One region of the Mesorhizobium sp. M0954 genome, then DNA from elsewhere that is predicted to be linked to it. Evidence: predicted binding sites of a transcription regulator. Region 1 holds the regulator's gene; each other region holds the start of a gene.
The links. Region 1 encodes LexA, which represses DNA repair genes until DNA is damaged. Its sites were predicted from a motif close to TGTTCNNNNTGTGTTCNG; they were not measured.

Region 1 (4,860 bases):
TGCCGTCGTCTCGCGGTCATGGCCCAGGACGCGCCTGTGCTTCATGGTGGCGCTGCTCTGCGCGCTTGGCGTACTTGCCGCCAAGTTCGAAACATGGCGTGTCGGAACGCATATGCTCGGCTCCGAAATCTCGACGCGGCTGACGGGTCGCGTCGTATCGTACGAGTCCATGGCGAGCGGCCGCATCAGGCTGACAATCGATGTGATCTCAACCGCCAGGCCGACACTGCGCTACATGCCGGAACGGGTCCGCGTTTCGGCGATGAAGATACCGGCTGAGCTGACCGCCGGTTCCGAGATCACCGGCTATGTGCGGCTGCTGCCGCCGACCGGCCCGGTGCGGCCCGACAGCTATGATTTCTCCTTCGACAGCTATTTCGCCGGTATCGGCGGCAGCGGCTTTTTTCTCGGCAATCCGAAAATCGTGTCGTCGGACAGCATGCCGCTTGCCGCGCAGCTTTCTTCCGCGATCGAAGACGCGCGTGAATCCATCGCCGACCATATCCGCAGCCGCATCGGCGGTGCCGAGGGCGAGATTGCTACTGCGCTGATCGTCGGCGTGCGCGCCGGCATTCCCGAGGAGATCAACGAAGCGATGCGGCGCACCGGCATCTACCACATCATCTCCATCTCGGGGCTGCATATGGCGTTGGTCGCCGGCACCATCATGGCGCTGCTGCGGGGTGCCTTCGCGCTGTTTCCCGATTTCTCATCGCGACGGCCGGTCAAGAAATATGCCGCGGCCGCCGCGCTTTTTTCGATTGCGGCCTACCTCGTCTTTTCCGGCATTGTCGTGGCGGCCGAACGCAGCTTCATCATGCTGGCGGTGATGCTTATCGCCGTGCTGTTCGACCGGGCCGCGCTCACCATGCGCAACCTGGCGATCTCGGCCATCGCGGTCATCCTGGTGTCGCCGCACGAGGTGGTCGGTCCGAGTTTCCAGATGTCCTTCGCCGCGACGGCGGCCCTTGTCGGCGCCTATGCAGGCTGGTCCGATTACCGCGCCGGCAGGGCCACCACGCCGCCGCCGCGGCAGTCGCCGCTACGCTTTGCCACTCGAAAGGTCCTGCTGGGCATGTGCGGTCTGGCGATGACCTCGATCATTGCAGGGAGCGCCACGGCGCTTTTCGCCATATGGCATTTCCAGCGCGTGGCGCCGCTCAGCCTGTTCGCCAATCTGGCCATCATGCCCATCGTGTCACTGGTCGTCATGCCCTTCGCCGTTCTCAGCGCGCTGGCGATGCCGTTCGGTGCGGATGGCCCTTTTCTCTATGTCATGGGCAAGGGGCTGACGGCGATGATCGCCCTGTCCGGGTGGATCTCGGAGCGCTCGCCGATCGATGCGGTCGGGCTGATTTCGCTGAGATCCGTCCTTCTGGTGACGATCGCCCTCGTCATTGCCAGCATGGCGACGACGTGGTTGCGGCTGGCGGCACTTCCTTTTGCGCTCGCCGGCTTGCTGACGACAACGCAGACACGCATACCCGACGTATTGGTCTCGGAGGACGCACGGCTGGTCGCGCTGCCGATCGGCAGCGGTGAACTCGCGGTCAACCGGGCACGCCCGAATGAGTTCACCATCGACAACTGGAAACGCGCGCTCACATCAGAGGCTATCGTCGCGCCGGAAACACCTGGAAAGAACGACCCGCAATTCGACATTGCCGATCCGGCCGACCTACCGCCGGGCATGCCGTTCATTTGCACGGACGGCCTCTGCCTTGCCAGGCATCCATCCGGCGCGATCATCGCGCAAGCCAAGGACCGCGATACTGCGCGGCCAGCCTGCGCCTTTGCCAGCTTGATCGTCATCGACGACGCCACCGCCCATAACCCCTGCTACTACGACCGGCTGGTCCTCGTCGTCACCAAACGGCAACTGGCGCGCGCGGGAAGTGCCGCCGTCTATTTCGATCCACAAGCGGCAACACGCGCCGAGATCCGCTTCGCCGTCGAAAAATCATACCGGCCCTGGCACGTGCAGCGGAAATTTTCACGCGCGGCACGGGGCCTGCCGCCATACCGCCGGGCCGACAACCCCAAAGCCGGCGCCAAGGGCGGAGCTCAGTAGCGGCGGATCAGTCCGACGAGCTTGCCCTGCACCTTGACCCTGTCTGGTCCGAAGATGCGCGTCTCGTAGGCCGGATTGGCGGCTTCCAGGGCGATCGAGGCGCCCTTGCGGCGGAACCGCTTCAGCGTCGCTTCCTCCTCGTCGACCAGTGCCACCACGATCTCACCGGGGCTCGCCGTATCGGCATTGCGGATGATCACCGTGTCGCCGTCGAAAATGCCGGCCTCGATCATCGAATCGCCTTTGACCTCAAGCGCATAATGCTCGCCGCCCATGATCATATCCGGCGGCACCGAAATCGAATGCGTCTGGTGCTGGATGGCGTCGATCGGCACACCGGCAGCGATGCGGCCCATCACCGGGATCGAAACGGCGGCGACGACATCGTCGTCATTTCCGGCTGCGGGCACGCGCGACGATGTCGGCTTGCCTTGCCGAGGGGCGCCTTGCCCAAGACTGCCCTGGATGACACTCGGCGAGAACTTGCGTGCCGCATTGAGGCCGGGGGCGATCGAGTCAGGCAGGCGTAGCACCTCCAGCGCACGGGCCCGGTTGGGCAAACGGCGAATGAAGCCGCGCTCCTCCAGCGCCGTAATCAGCCGGTGGATTCCGGATTTGGAAGCCAGGTCGAGCGCTTCCTTCATCTCGTCGAATGAAGGCGGGATACCGCTTTCCTTCAACCTTTCGTGGATGAACATAAGCAGTTCGTGTTGTTTGCGTGTCAGCATAGCGACCCCCAACAGAATCAGAAAAACAAACCCAGAACAAACACTATCTGTTCCAGTTGTGTTCCGCAACTGTTTAAAGTTTAATGAATGCGTTAAGGCTCGGGAAACAAACGACGTCCCCTACCGGCGTACCGCATTTTCACCGCCGCGAGCCTCATCGCCTTGATTCTGCTTTCGTTTGCGCCCTTCTGGCCTCCTAGAAGGCGGCGCTGGCATCGGCCGTCGGTCGGTAAAAGGCACGGAATTGAACCCTTATCGACTGTGCGGTTTGGTCGATGCACCGTGAACGAAACGAACTCAAAACGCCAACCTCGGGTTAAGTCCCAGTTTCCACCGCCTGGTCAGGCTGCTTCTCGCCGGTGGAGCCTTGCTGCGCGCAACCAGGTAATGGAAGAACAGTCGATGCGTGTCCGGCGTTGCGTTGGATCTTGGGGGAGCAGACAAATCATGACAGGAATTCCCGATCTCGTGGCCATAAAGGCGATGGATGCCGCGGATCCGCTGCGCGCGATGCGCGACCGCTTTGTGTTGCCGCAAGGAGTGATCTATCTCGACGGCAATTCGCTAGGAGCTGCTTCACGTACCGCTTTCGATGAACTGCACAAGGCCGCGACCGAAGAATGGTCGCATGATCTCATCCGCGCATGGAACACGGCCGGCTGGTTCAACATGCCGCTTGAACTTGGCGACCAGCTCGGGCGCCTGATCGGTGCCGCGGCCGGCCAGACAGTGGTCTGCGACACGACATCGGTCAACATCTACAAGCTGCTGCACGCCGCCATGGCCATGCGACCGGAGCGGCAGGTCATCGTCGCCGAGGGCGATAGTTTTCCGACGGACCTCTACATGGCCGAGGGTGTGGTTTCGACGCGAAAAGATACGCTGCTGCGCCTCTCGGGGGTCGACGCGCCGACCATCGAAGATCTGATCGACGAACGCACCGCCGTGGTGCTGGTCAACCACGTCAACTATAAGTCGGGCGAACTGCGCGACATGCCGGCGCTGACGCGCAGGGCTCAGGAAGCCGGGGCGATGATCGTCTGGGATCTCTGCCACACCGCCGGCGCGATGCCAGTCGAGCTCGACAAGGCAAACGCCGATTTTGCCGTTGGCTGCACCTACAAATATCTGAATGGCGGCCCCGGCGCGCCTGCCTTCATCTATGCGGCTGAGCGGCATCTTTCCGACATCCAGCAGCCGCTCACCGGCTGGTGGGGCCATGCACGGCCCTTCGCCTTCGAGCCAGGCTATGCGGCCGGCACCGGCATCCGCCGGTTTCTGTGCGGCACGCAGCCGGTCCTGTCGATGCGCACGCTGAAGGGCGCGCTCGACATCTGGAACGATGTCGACATGACGGCGGTGCGCAAGAAGAGCATCGCGCTGGCGGATCTGTTCATCGAGCTTGTCGAGGCAAAGTGCGGCACTTACGGGCTCACGCTCGAAAGCACGCGCGATGGGGAAAAACGCGGCAGCCAGATTTCATTCATGCATGAGCATGGCTACCAGGTCATGCGCGCGCTGATCGAACGTGGCGTGATCGGCGATTTTGGCGCGCCATCGACCATGCGCTTCGGCTTCACCCCGCTCTATGTTGGCTATGCCGATGTCTGGCAGGCCGTCAAAGTGCTTGAGGACATCCTGCACACCAGTGCGTGGAAGGATGCGCGCTTCGCCATCAAAGCAGCTGTCACTTGAGATTGATGCGAGAGCTGGAATCGTGAGGCTGGCGACGACGCGCCGCGCGATGCTTACGGCTACGCTGCAAGGCCATATGCCAGGGAGGGCGCAGGGTGTTCGAACGTCACATTGCAGATTGGGACAACGCCTATGCCAACGGCGCCAACATAGCCGGCAGCGATCGCTGGCCGGCGGCCTGGATCGAGCCCGCGCGGATTTTCCGCGACGTGCTTTCGACCGAGGGCAGGGCGCGGCTGGACATGGCCTATGGCGACAACCCACGCAACCGGCTCGATCTTTTCCTGCCTCCCATCAAGCCCAAGGGACTCGTGGTGTTCGTCCATGGCGGCTACTGGATGGAATTCGACAAGAATTTCTGGTCGC
Region 2 (4,860 bases), on a different contig from region 1:
GCATCTGCATGCCAATGTTGTATTTCAGCCCGGTGATCAGCGTCCGAAGGTGTTTCTGCATGATGCAGATCATCCCTTGGTTGCGGCCCAACGCAGTGGGGCGGATGTGGCGCAGATAGAGCGCTGGGTGGCTCTCACGCACCGACCTAAGGCCGGGAGCAACTAATCCACCCACATCCCTGTTCGCTTGTGCCAGTCTGCGATCGACTCCTCCGGGTAGACATCGAAAACCTTGTCGCCCTTGCCGATATCCGGCTCGACCCAGTTCGCTTTGTATTTCAGCATCAGATGCACCTTCTCCGGTGGCTTTGGCAGGTCTGTGTCGATCGCTGAGGCAAACGGATGCACCAGCTCCGGCCAGGTCGGATCGTAGAGCCAGAGTGCCGTCCCGCATTTCGTGCAGAAGTTCCGCTCGCCCGTCGAGGTCTCGCGTTGCGGGTGCTCGTCGTCCTCGATCTCGGCGCGGTAGACGCCGAGATGGCGCTTGCCCTGGATTTTCAGCGTCTCGTAATCGGCGCCGAGATTGATGGCAAAACCGCCGCCGCCCTGCTGCTTGCGGCAGATCGAGCAGTAGCACAGCATGAACGGCACCGGCGTGTGGCTTTCCACCTCGAAACGCACGGCATTGCACCGGCAGGACCCTTTGAGCAGAAGCGGCATGAGAAACTCCGACGAAAGTGATTTGCACTTTGTCAGGATGGCGCCGGTTGCGGCGATGACAAGGGGAAATCCGGGTGACATGATCGCCGCATGGACAACGAGCGCATAGAAGAGCTTTTCGAAGGCCTCGGCCCGGTCAGTATCCGCAAGCTGTTCGGCGGCAAGGGCATCTATTTCGACGGCGTCATCGTCGCCATCGTCATCGGTGGCGAATTGATGCTGAAGGCCGACGCCGAAAGCGCCCCGGAATTCGAAGCGGCCGGCTGCCGGCAATGGACCTATACCGGCTCGCGCCACGGCAAGCTCGTGTCGATGCCCTATTGGAGCGTTCCCGACAGCGCGCTCGACGATCCCGACGAGATGGCGATCTGGGCGCGCCGCGCCTACGAGGCAGGACGGCGCGCCGGCAAATAGGCTGCGTCATGCTTCGGCAATTCCGGGCCGCACTTCATGCCAGCTCCCGCGCGTCAGGCACGAGCGCCAGCGCTTCGGCAAAGCTGGCGCTGGTGAAGGCGGCGCGCTCGTCGGCGAGCATCGCGGCGGCAACGCCTTCGCGCAGCGCTGCGCGCAGCGTCAGGCCGCGCAGCAGGGCAGCGATCGTGGCGCCTGCCAATGCGTCGCCGGCGCCGGCAGCATCGGTCCGCTTTTGCAGCGGCGGTGGCGAGATCGAGAACGCGCTCAATTCGTCGAAACCGAGCACTGGTTCGTCGCCGGCGGTGATCACGCCGCTTTTCAGCCCGGCGCGTCTCAGGCCGTCGACGATGCCTTGATCGATTTGGACGCCGGCGAGCACGCCGGCCTCGGGCCGGTTCATGAAGGCCATCGCCAGACGGTCGAGCACCGGCGTCAGCCGCGCCGCTTTGTTGGGCGAGACCGCAAGCGCAAACACCGGCTTGCCGGCGGCGAGTGCCGCCAGCCGCTCCAGCGCGGTCGACGGCAGGTTGGCGTCGCACAGCACCGCGTCGGCCGAACCGATCGCTTCCCGCACCTTGGCGCGGCGGATCTGCTTGGGAAGCGCCAGCTCGTAGAGCACCATGTCGGCAAGGCCGGCGATCAGCCCGCCGTCGCTGTCGATCAGCATCGTATGGCTTGGCGTTGCTCGGTCGAGGAACACCGCCGACAGGTCGGTAATGCCGGCCTCGGTGACGGCGCGTAAGACCGTGTCGCCCAGGGCATCGCCGCCGCGTACCGAAAGCAGCGAGGCCGAGGCGCCGCGTCGCACCGCACAGCGCAAGGCGTTAAAGACGGCGCCGCCGACATGCTCGCGCATCGTGCCGGGATTAGACGCTGCTGGCACGAAGGCGCCGGCAACCCGGCCGCGCCGCTCGATATAGGCGCCGCCCACGGCCAGGATCGTCGAGGATTTGATCATGCCGTCAAAATGCCCTTTAGCTGTTGCCCGGAGAGACTAGGTCGCCGGGCGGAACCCCGCAATCGCGGGTCCGATTCGGTTGGTGACGGCAACGGCGCCGCATGCGAGGCGAGACACATCGGAAGCGATAATTGCGAAACAAAAATAGAACAAATAGCGATATACGTTATTTTTCAAATCCTTGGTGCTCATTGACAAATGAGAACAAATGAGGTACATTCTTTTAAGGATTGCGGGATTGTCCGGCCTCCATTGACGACCACGGGGTGATGTATCATGGCTCAGAATTCTTTGCGGCTTGTAGAGGACAAAGCGGTGGATAAATCAAAGGCTCTGGATGCGGCGCTGTCGCAAATCGAGCGTGCCTTCGGCAAGGGCTCGATCATGCGGCTCGGCGCGAACGAGCAGGTCGTCGAGATCGAAACGGTGCCGACCGGCTCGCTTGGGCTGGACATCGCGCTTGGCGTCGGCGGCCTGCCACGCGGCCGCATCGTCGAGATCTACGGGCCGGAAAGCTCGGGCAAGACGACGCTGGCGCTGCACACGGTGGCCGAAGCCCAGAAGAAGGGCGGCATCTGCGCCTTCGTCGATGCCGAGCACGCGCTCGACCCGGTCTATGCCCGCAAGCTCGGCGTCGATCTCGAAAACCTGCTGATCTCGCAGCCCGATACCGGCGAGCAGGCGCTGGAGATCTGCGACACGCTGGTGCGCTCCGGCGCCATCGACGTGCTGGTGGTCGATTCGGTGGCGGCGTTGACGCCGCGGGCGGAAATCGAAGGCGAGATGGGCGATTCGCTGCCCGGCCTGCAGGCCCGCCTGATGAGCCAGGCACTGCGCAAGCTCACCGCCTCGATCTCGCGCTCCAACACCATGGTCATCTTCATCAACCAGATCCGCATGAAGATCGGCGTCATGTTCGGTTCGCCCGAGACGACGACCGGCGGCAATGCGTTGAAATTCTATGCCTCGGTCCGCCTCGACATCCGCCGCATCGGCTCGGTCAAGGATCGCGACGAGGTCGTCGGCAACCAGACCCGCGTCAAGGTCGTCAAGAACAAGCTGGCGCCGCCCTTCAAGGTGGTCGAGTTCGACATCATGTATGGCGAGGGCGTCTCGAAGACCGGCGAGCTGGTCGATCTCGGCGTCAAGGCGGGCGTGGTCGAAAAGTCGGGCGCCTGGTTCTCCTACAATTCGCAGCGTCTTGGCCAGGGCCGCGAAAACGCAAAACTGTTCCTGCGCGACAATCCCGACACGGCGCGCGAGATCGAGCTGGCGCTACGGCAGAATGCCGGGCTGATTGCTGAGAAATTCCTTGAGAACGGCGGCTCCGAAAGCAGCGACGACGGTTTCGAGGACGACGCTGGGGTGATGTAGGGCAAGCGACGCCTCGCTGAGCCTCAGCCAGGTTTCGATTTGATGTTTTGATTTTGAGTTTGCGTAATCGATGCGTTTCGAACCGCCGGCCCATGGCCGGCGGTTCGCGTTTGACGGCGAGGCAGACGCATTTCAAGGCGCTGGTGAAAGCCGGGATTTGAGACCATTTGGTGTTTCTGGACAGGCTGCGGTGCGACCGCTAAAAGGCCATGTCTATTTTCCGCCGGCAGCCGGCGGTTCTCTCGAAAAGGCAGTATTCATGAGTGGCGTCAACGAGATCCGGTCGGCATTTCTCGACTATTTTCGCAAGGAAGGTCACGAGGTCGTCGCGTCAAGCCCGCTGGTGCCGCGCAACGACCCGACGCTGATGTTCACCAATGCCGGCATGGTGCAGTTCAAGAACGTTTTCACCGGTCTGGAGAAGCGGCCGTATTCGCGCGCCACGACTGCCCAGAAGAGTGTTCGCGCCGGCGGCAAGCACAACGACCTCGACAATGTCGGCTACACCGCGCGCCACCTGACCTTCTTCGAGATGCTCGGCAATTTCTCCTTCGGCGACTATTTCAAGGAGCGGGCCATAGAGCTTGCCTGGAACCTGATCACCAGGGAGTTCGGGCTGAAGAAGGACAAGCTGCTGGTCACCGTCTACCACACCGACGACGAGGCGGCCTCGTACTGGAAGAAGATCGCCGGCCTTTCGGACGATCGCATCATCCGCATCGCGACTTCGGACAATTTCTGGGCAATGGGCGACACTGGACCTTGCGGGCCGTGTTCGGAGATATTCATCGACCGTGGCGAGCATATCTGGGGCGGCCCTCCTGGCAGCCCCGAGGAGGATGGCGACCGTTTCCTTGAATTCTGGAACCTGGTGTTCATGCAGTACGAACAGGTGACGAAGGACGAGCGCGTCGACCTGCCGCGTCCGTCGATCGACACAGGCATGGGCCTCGAGCGCATGGCATCCATCCTGCAAGGCGTTGAAAGCGTCTTCGAAACCGACCTGTTCCGCCACCTGATCGACGCTGCGTCGTCGGCGCTTGGCAAAGGTCCGGATGCGGGCACCGTCGCATCGTTCCGCGTCATCGCCGACCATTTGCGTTCGTCCTGCTTCCTGGTCGCCGACGGCGTGCTGCCGTCCAACGAAGGACGCGGCTACGTGCTTCGTCGCATCATGCGCCGCGCCATGCGCCACGCGCAGTTGCTCGGCGCCCGCGATCCGCTGATGTGGCGCCTGGTGCCGGCACTGGTCCGCGAGATGGGCCAAGCCTACCCGGAACTGGTGCGCGGCGAACAGATGATCACCGAAACGCTGAAGCTTGAGGAAACTCGTTTCCGCAAGACGCTGGTGCGCGGCTTGGGCTTGCTTTCCGAGGCGACGGAAAAGCTGGCCTCCGGCGACATGCTGGATGGCGAGACAGCGTTCAAGCTCTACGACACCTATGGCTTTCCGC
Region 3 (4,860 bases), on a different contig from region 1:
TATCATGATCGGGCTTTCTCGGCGGCTTTGATGCGGCCGGTGGGCGGGGATTTCCGGACGAAAGGGAGGAGGTTTACCGAAGTCCGGGGCGGATCGACGAGCCACCAGCTTTCGCGGCGAAGCCGGTACGGCAGGGACCAACGGGAGTTCGTTTGCTCTTGCATGCCGCCCTTGTCGCATCCGGTCGGGTGGCAAGCGGGGCGGAGACGAGGAGATTTTCCGAAGTTGCGTGCAGTTTTTATGCACGGCTTGCCTCGGCCGGCTGCAGACGGCATAGATCGGAGATGACCACCGAAAGCTACCGCCCGCGCCGCTCGGTGCTTTACGTCCCGGCTTCGAACGACAAGGCGCTGGCCAAGATCCAATCGCTGGCCTGCGATACCGTCGTCATCGATCTCGAGGACGCCGTCGCCCCGGCCGACAAGCCTTCCGCGCGCGAAAAGCTGGTGGCGATTTTCGCCGGCCATTCCAACCGGCGCTGCGAGATGGTCGTGCGCATCAATGCGCTGTCGAGCGAGTGGGGCGGCGCCGACCTGCTGGCCGCGGCAAAATGCTCGCCCGACGCCATCCTGCTGCCCAAGGTCGACACGCCGCGCGACATTCTCGAGGCCGGCGACGTGCTCGACGACAATTTTATCGCCGACGAAGTCAAGCTATGGGCGATGATCGAGACGCCCAAGGCGCTGCTCAACATCGGGCCGATTGCCGAGCTCGGCCGCGATCCGGGCTCTCGCCTGGTTTGTTTCGTTGCCGGAACGAACGACCTGGTCAAGGACACCGGCATTCTCGCCACGCCCGACCGGCGTTATCTCGTTCCATGGCTGATGCAGATGGTGCTCGTGGCGCGTGCCGGCGGCCTCGACCTGCTCGATGGCGTCTTCAATGATTTTCGCGATATGGACGGGTTTGCGCGCGAGTGCACGGAAGCGGCCGCCATGGGTTTTGACGGCAAGTCGCTAATCCATCCGGCTCAGATCGAAGCCGCGAACCGCGCCTTTGCACCGTCGCCCGAAGCAATAGCCGAAGCGCGCGCGGTCAAGGATGCCTTCGCGCTCGCCCAAAATACCGGTAGGGCGGTAGTTGCGCTGAACGGCAAGATGGTCGAGCGGCTGCATCTGGCGCAGGCCGAAAAACTGCTGGCGAAGGCCGCCGCTGTTCGCGCATGACTAACGCAACTGACGACAGGATTGAAGAATGAAACTCTACCGTTTTCTGTCCGGTCCGGACGATTCCAGCTTCTGCCACAAGGTGACGGCGGCGTTGAACAAGGGCTGGCACCTGTTCGGCTCGCCGACCTATGCCTATGACCAGGAAGCCAAGACCATGCGCTGCGGCCAGGCCGTGGTGAAGGACATCGAGGGCCAGGAATACGGCCCCGACACCAAGCTCAGCGACTGGTAGGGAGGTTCGCTGAAGCGCTCGTCCTTCGTCATCCTAGGGCGTAGCAGTCGCGAAGCGACGTCGCGGAGTACCCTAGGACCCATGCCGTTACCTCTGCCGAAGGGCACGGCGGATCAGGATTAGTGTGAGCTAACCGATCGGGATAGCCCCGTTACCCAGAACGGGATGATGAGCGGTCGGTTCTGCGCCGCCGGCGCACTGCATCACTATCACGGCATGGATCCTGGGGTCTGCGCCGCGTCGCTTCGCTCCTTGCTCCGCCCCAGGATGACGAGGAGCGGGGTCGCTCACTCTGCTGCTTCCTCGATCTTCTCCATGTCGTCGTCCGACAGGCCGAAATGGTGGCCGATCTCGTGGATCAGCACGTGGGTGACGATGTCGCCCAGCGTTTCCTCGTTCTCGGCCCAGTAGTCGAGGATGGCGCGACGATAGAGGGTGATGCGGTTCGGCCCCTCGCCGGTCTGCGGATTCCAGCGCTCGGCGATGCCGCGCCCCTCGAACAGGCCGAGCAGGTCGAAGGGCGTTTCCAGCGAAAGGTCGTCCATGATCTCGTCGGTCGGGAATTCGGCGATCTGAATGACGATCTCGCCGGTCAACTTGCGAAAGTCCTCCGGCAGATGGGCATAGGCCTCCAGCGCCAGGAGCTCGATTTCCTCCATCGTTGGCGAAAGCTGGTCGTGCCAGATGCGTGTTTGGTAGATGCGAGCCATGCTTTGTCCTTTGATCCCGGCATATAGGCTTTCAGGCCGGACTCGGCAAATGGTCGGGCTGGAGTGCCCGTGCCATGCCCCCACTACAGGAATAAATTCCCCATGACTCCGCTTGACTCTTCGGGCGACCTCTGGAATCCTAGAGAACATAACAGGAACAAGTGTGAGTGGAAGCTGACCGTCATGGCGACAAGCGCCGTGGCGCGGGAGACTGTTTTTGCCCTGCGCCGCCAGATCGCGAAGATCGAAGGGACCTTGCCCGAGCGCCTGGAGGCGCCGGCCAGTTCGTCGTTTGACGCGGATGTCCCTCGTCAGAGTCTGACACCCTCTCGGCATCCGACACCCGCTCGGAATCTGACCATTGTCCGGCGCGGCCTTGCCGTGGCGCCGCCCGATGCGTTTTTGCGCACCGGCGCCGAGCGCCTCGATGCCGCGCTGAGCGGCGGCCTGCCGAAGGCGGCGGTGAGCGAGTTTCATGGCGCCGCGACCCGCGATGCCGGGGCCGTTGCCGGTTTTGCCTTGTCGCTCGTCAGCCTGATCCTCAGCCAGGGGCCGCAATTGCCGGTGCTGTGGATCGGCACATCCGAGGTTTTCCGCGAGGCCGGCTTTCCCTATGCCAGGGGGCTTCACGCCTTCTTCGGCATCGAGCCGGAGCAATTGCTGTTTTCCGAGGCGCCAAGGCTGCTCGATGCGCTGTGGATCGCCGAGGAGGCTGCCCGGATGACGGCGCTGGCCGCCGTCATCCTCGAAATCCGCGGCAGCCCGCAGCGGCTTGACCTCACCGCGACGCGGCGGCTGCACGCCCGCGCGCAGAGTGCGGGCCGGCCGCTGTTCCTGCTGCGCCAGGCCGGCGAGCCCGAACCGACGGCAGCGCCCGTCCGCCTCATCCTGTCGGCGGCACCGGCGGCAACGCGTAAGACGCTTGCCGGGCCGCTCGCCGGCTCGATCGGCCGGCCCGCCTTCACCGTCGCCATCGGCAAGAGCCGCACGGCTTTGCCCGGAAAATTCACACTGGAGTGGAACCCCGATGAACGCATATTCGAAGAAAGACGGGGCGAGCAAGGAAGGTCTCAGGAATGGGCCCCAGAACGGCCAAAGAATCCTATCCTTGTGGTTTCCGCATCTCGCCGCCGAGAGGATCCTGCGGCAGCGTCTGGGGCGGTCCTGGCGTTCCCGGCCGTCGGATCACCTGCCGCTGGTGATCAGCCATCGCCAAGGGAACACCCAGCGCATCGCCGCCCTCGACGAACGGGCCGAGGCGCTTAATCTGAAGCGCGGCATGGGCATAGCCGACGCACGCGCCATGCATCCCTCGATCGACATCGTGGAGGCCGATCCGGAGGCCGACCGGCGCCTGCTCGAAGGCCTCGCCGACTGGTGCGACCGCTACACCCCGCTGGTGGCGCTTGACGGGACCGACGGCCTCTATCTCGACGTCACCGGCTGCACCCATCTTTTCGGCGGCGAACGCTCGATGCTGGATGATATCCTGTCGCGTTTTTTCCATCAGGGCTTCGATGTCCGCGCCGGGCTTGCCGCCACGCCTGGTGCTGCCTGGGCGGCGGCGCGGTTTGCTGGCGACCGCATCGTGCCCGATGGTGGGGAGGAAGCGCTTCTCGCGCCCTTGCCGCTGGCGGCGCTGCGCATCGACCCGGAGGTACGCGCCAGCCTCGAAAGCGTCGGCCTGCGCACGGCGGGCGCCGTCATGGCGGCACCGCGCGCGCCGCTGGCCCGCCGCTTCGGCGCATCGCTGCTCTTGCGCCTCGACCATGCGCTTGGCCGCCTCGAGGAGGCCGTGTCGCCGCGCCTGCCGGTGGCACCGCTTTCGGTCGAGCGTCACCTTGCCGAGCCGATCATGCTGACCGAGGACATCGAGCGGCTGACCGGCATGCTGGCGACCACCTTGAAGAGCGACCTCGAGCGTCGCGGCGAGGGCGCAAGGCGGCTGGCGCTGCTGCTTTTCCGCGTCGATGGCGGCGTCAGCCGCATCGCCGTCGGCACCTCGCGGCCTCTGCGCGAGCCGCGGCTGATCCAGAAATTGTTCCACGAAAGGCTTGCCGCGCTCGAACAGGATATCGACGCCGGCTATGGCTTCGATCTCGTGCGCCTTTCGGTGCTGACCGCCGCCGCCTTCGACATGCAGCAGGCCGACCTTGCCGGCGAGACGAGCGACGACGGTGCCGATATCGCGCTTTTTGCCGACCGCATTCGCGCCCGGCTCGGCGAAGGCGCGGTCTTGAAGCCGGTCGCCGTCGAGAGCCATTTGCCGGAGCGCGCCGTCGCCACCCTTCCCTTCACGGAGGTGCCGCAGAGAAGCTCGCCGCCGAAGCAGCCGGACAAGGCGAAGGACGCTCCCACGACCGTCTTCCAGCCGGAACGGCCGATCCGGCTTTTCCGTTCGCCCGAGCCGATCGAGGTGCCGGCCACCGAAATGCCGGAAGGCCCGCCTTTGAACTTCCGCTGGCGGCGCGCGCTCTATCGGGTCGCGCGCGCCGAAGGGCCGGAGCGCATCGCGCCGGAATGGTGGCGAGGGGCGGCGGGACGAGAAGATGCCCCGACCCGGGATTATTTCCGCATCGAGGATGCCGACGGCCGCCGTTACTGGCTCTATCGCCAGGGGCTTTACGGCGCCTCGCAGCCCTCGCCGCGCTGGTTCATGCATGGGATCTTCGCATGAATGCGCTGACGGCCAACCCCTATGCCGAATTCGGCATCCAGTCGAACTTCTCGTTTCTGCGCGGTGCCTCGA

Region 2: the regulator LexA is predicted to act here: its motif matches at 2,167-2,184, upstream of recA (recombinase RecA).
Region 3: the regulator LexA is predicted to act here: its motif matches at 2,254-2,271, upstream of NKH93_RS24730 (ImuA family protein).

The regions. Positions count from the first base shown of each region.
Region 1 is NZ_JAMYNR010000012.1:185,219-190,078, forward strand. It holds gene NKH93_RS18620 (ComEC/Rec2 family competence protein) at 1-2,071, shown strand, start outside; gene lexA (transcriptional repressor LexA) at 2,065-2,799, opposite strand; gene kynU (kynureninase) at 3,247-4,494, shown strand; gene NKH93_RS18635 (hormone-sensitive lipase) at 4,590-4,860, shown strand, end outside.
Region 2 is NZ_JAMYNR010000007.1:140,815-145,674, forward strand. It holds gene NKH93_RS11920 (DUF2199 domain-containing protein) at 1-166, shown strand, start outside; gene NKH93_RS11925 (GFA family protein) at 163-660, opposite strand; gene NKH93_RS11930 (TfoX/Sxy family protein) at 751-1,074, shown strand; gene NKH93_RS11935 (PfkB family carbohydrate kinase) at 1,109-2,032, opposite strand; gene recA (recombinase RecA) at 2,309-3,406, shown strand; gene alaS (alanine--tRNA ligase) at 3,666-4,860, shown strand, end outside.
Region 3 is NZ_JAMYNR010000021.1:87,480-92,339, reverse strand. It holds gene NKH93_RS24750 (DUF4153 domain-containing protein) at 1-6, opposite strand, end outside; gene NKH93_RS24745 (HpcH/HpaI aldolase/citrate lyase family protein) at 285-1,166, shown strand; gene NKH93_RS24740 (DUF1737 domain-containing protein) at 1,195-1,401, shown strand; gene NKH93_RS24735 (metallopeptidase family protein) at 1,689-2,111, opposite strand; gene NKH93_RS24730 (ImuA family protein) at 2,295-3,377, shown strand; gene NKH93_RS24725 (DUF6504 family protein) at 3,310-4,788, shown strand; gene NKH93_RS24720 (error-prone DNA polymerase) at 4,785-4,860, shown strand, end outside.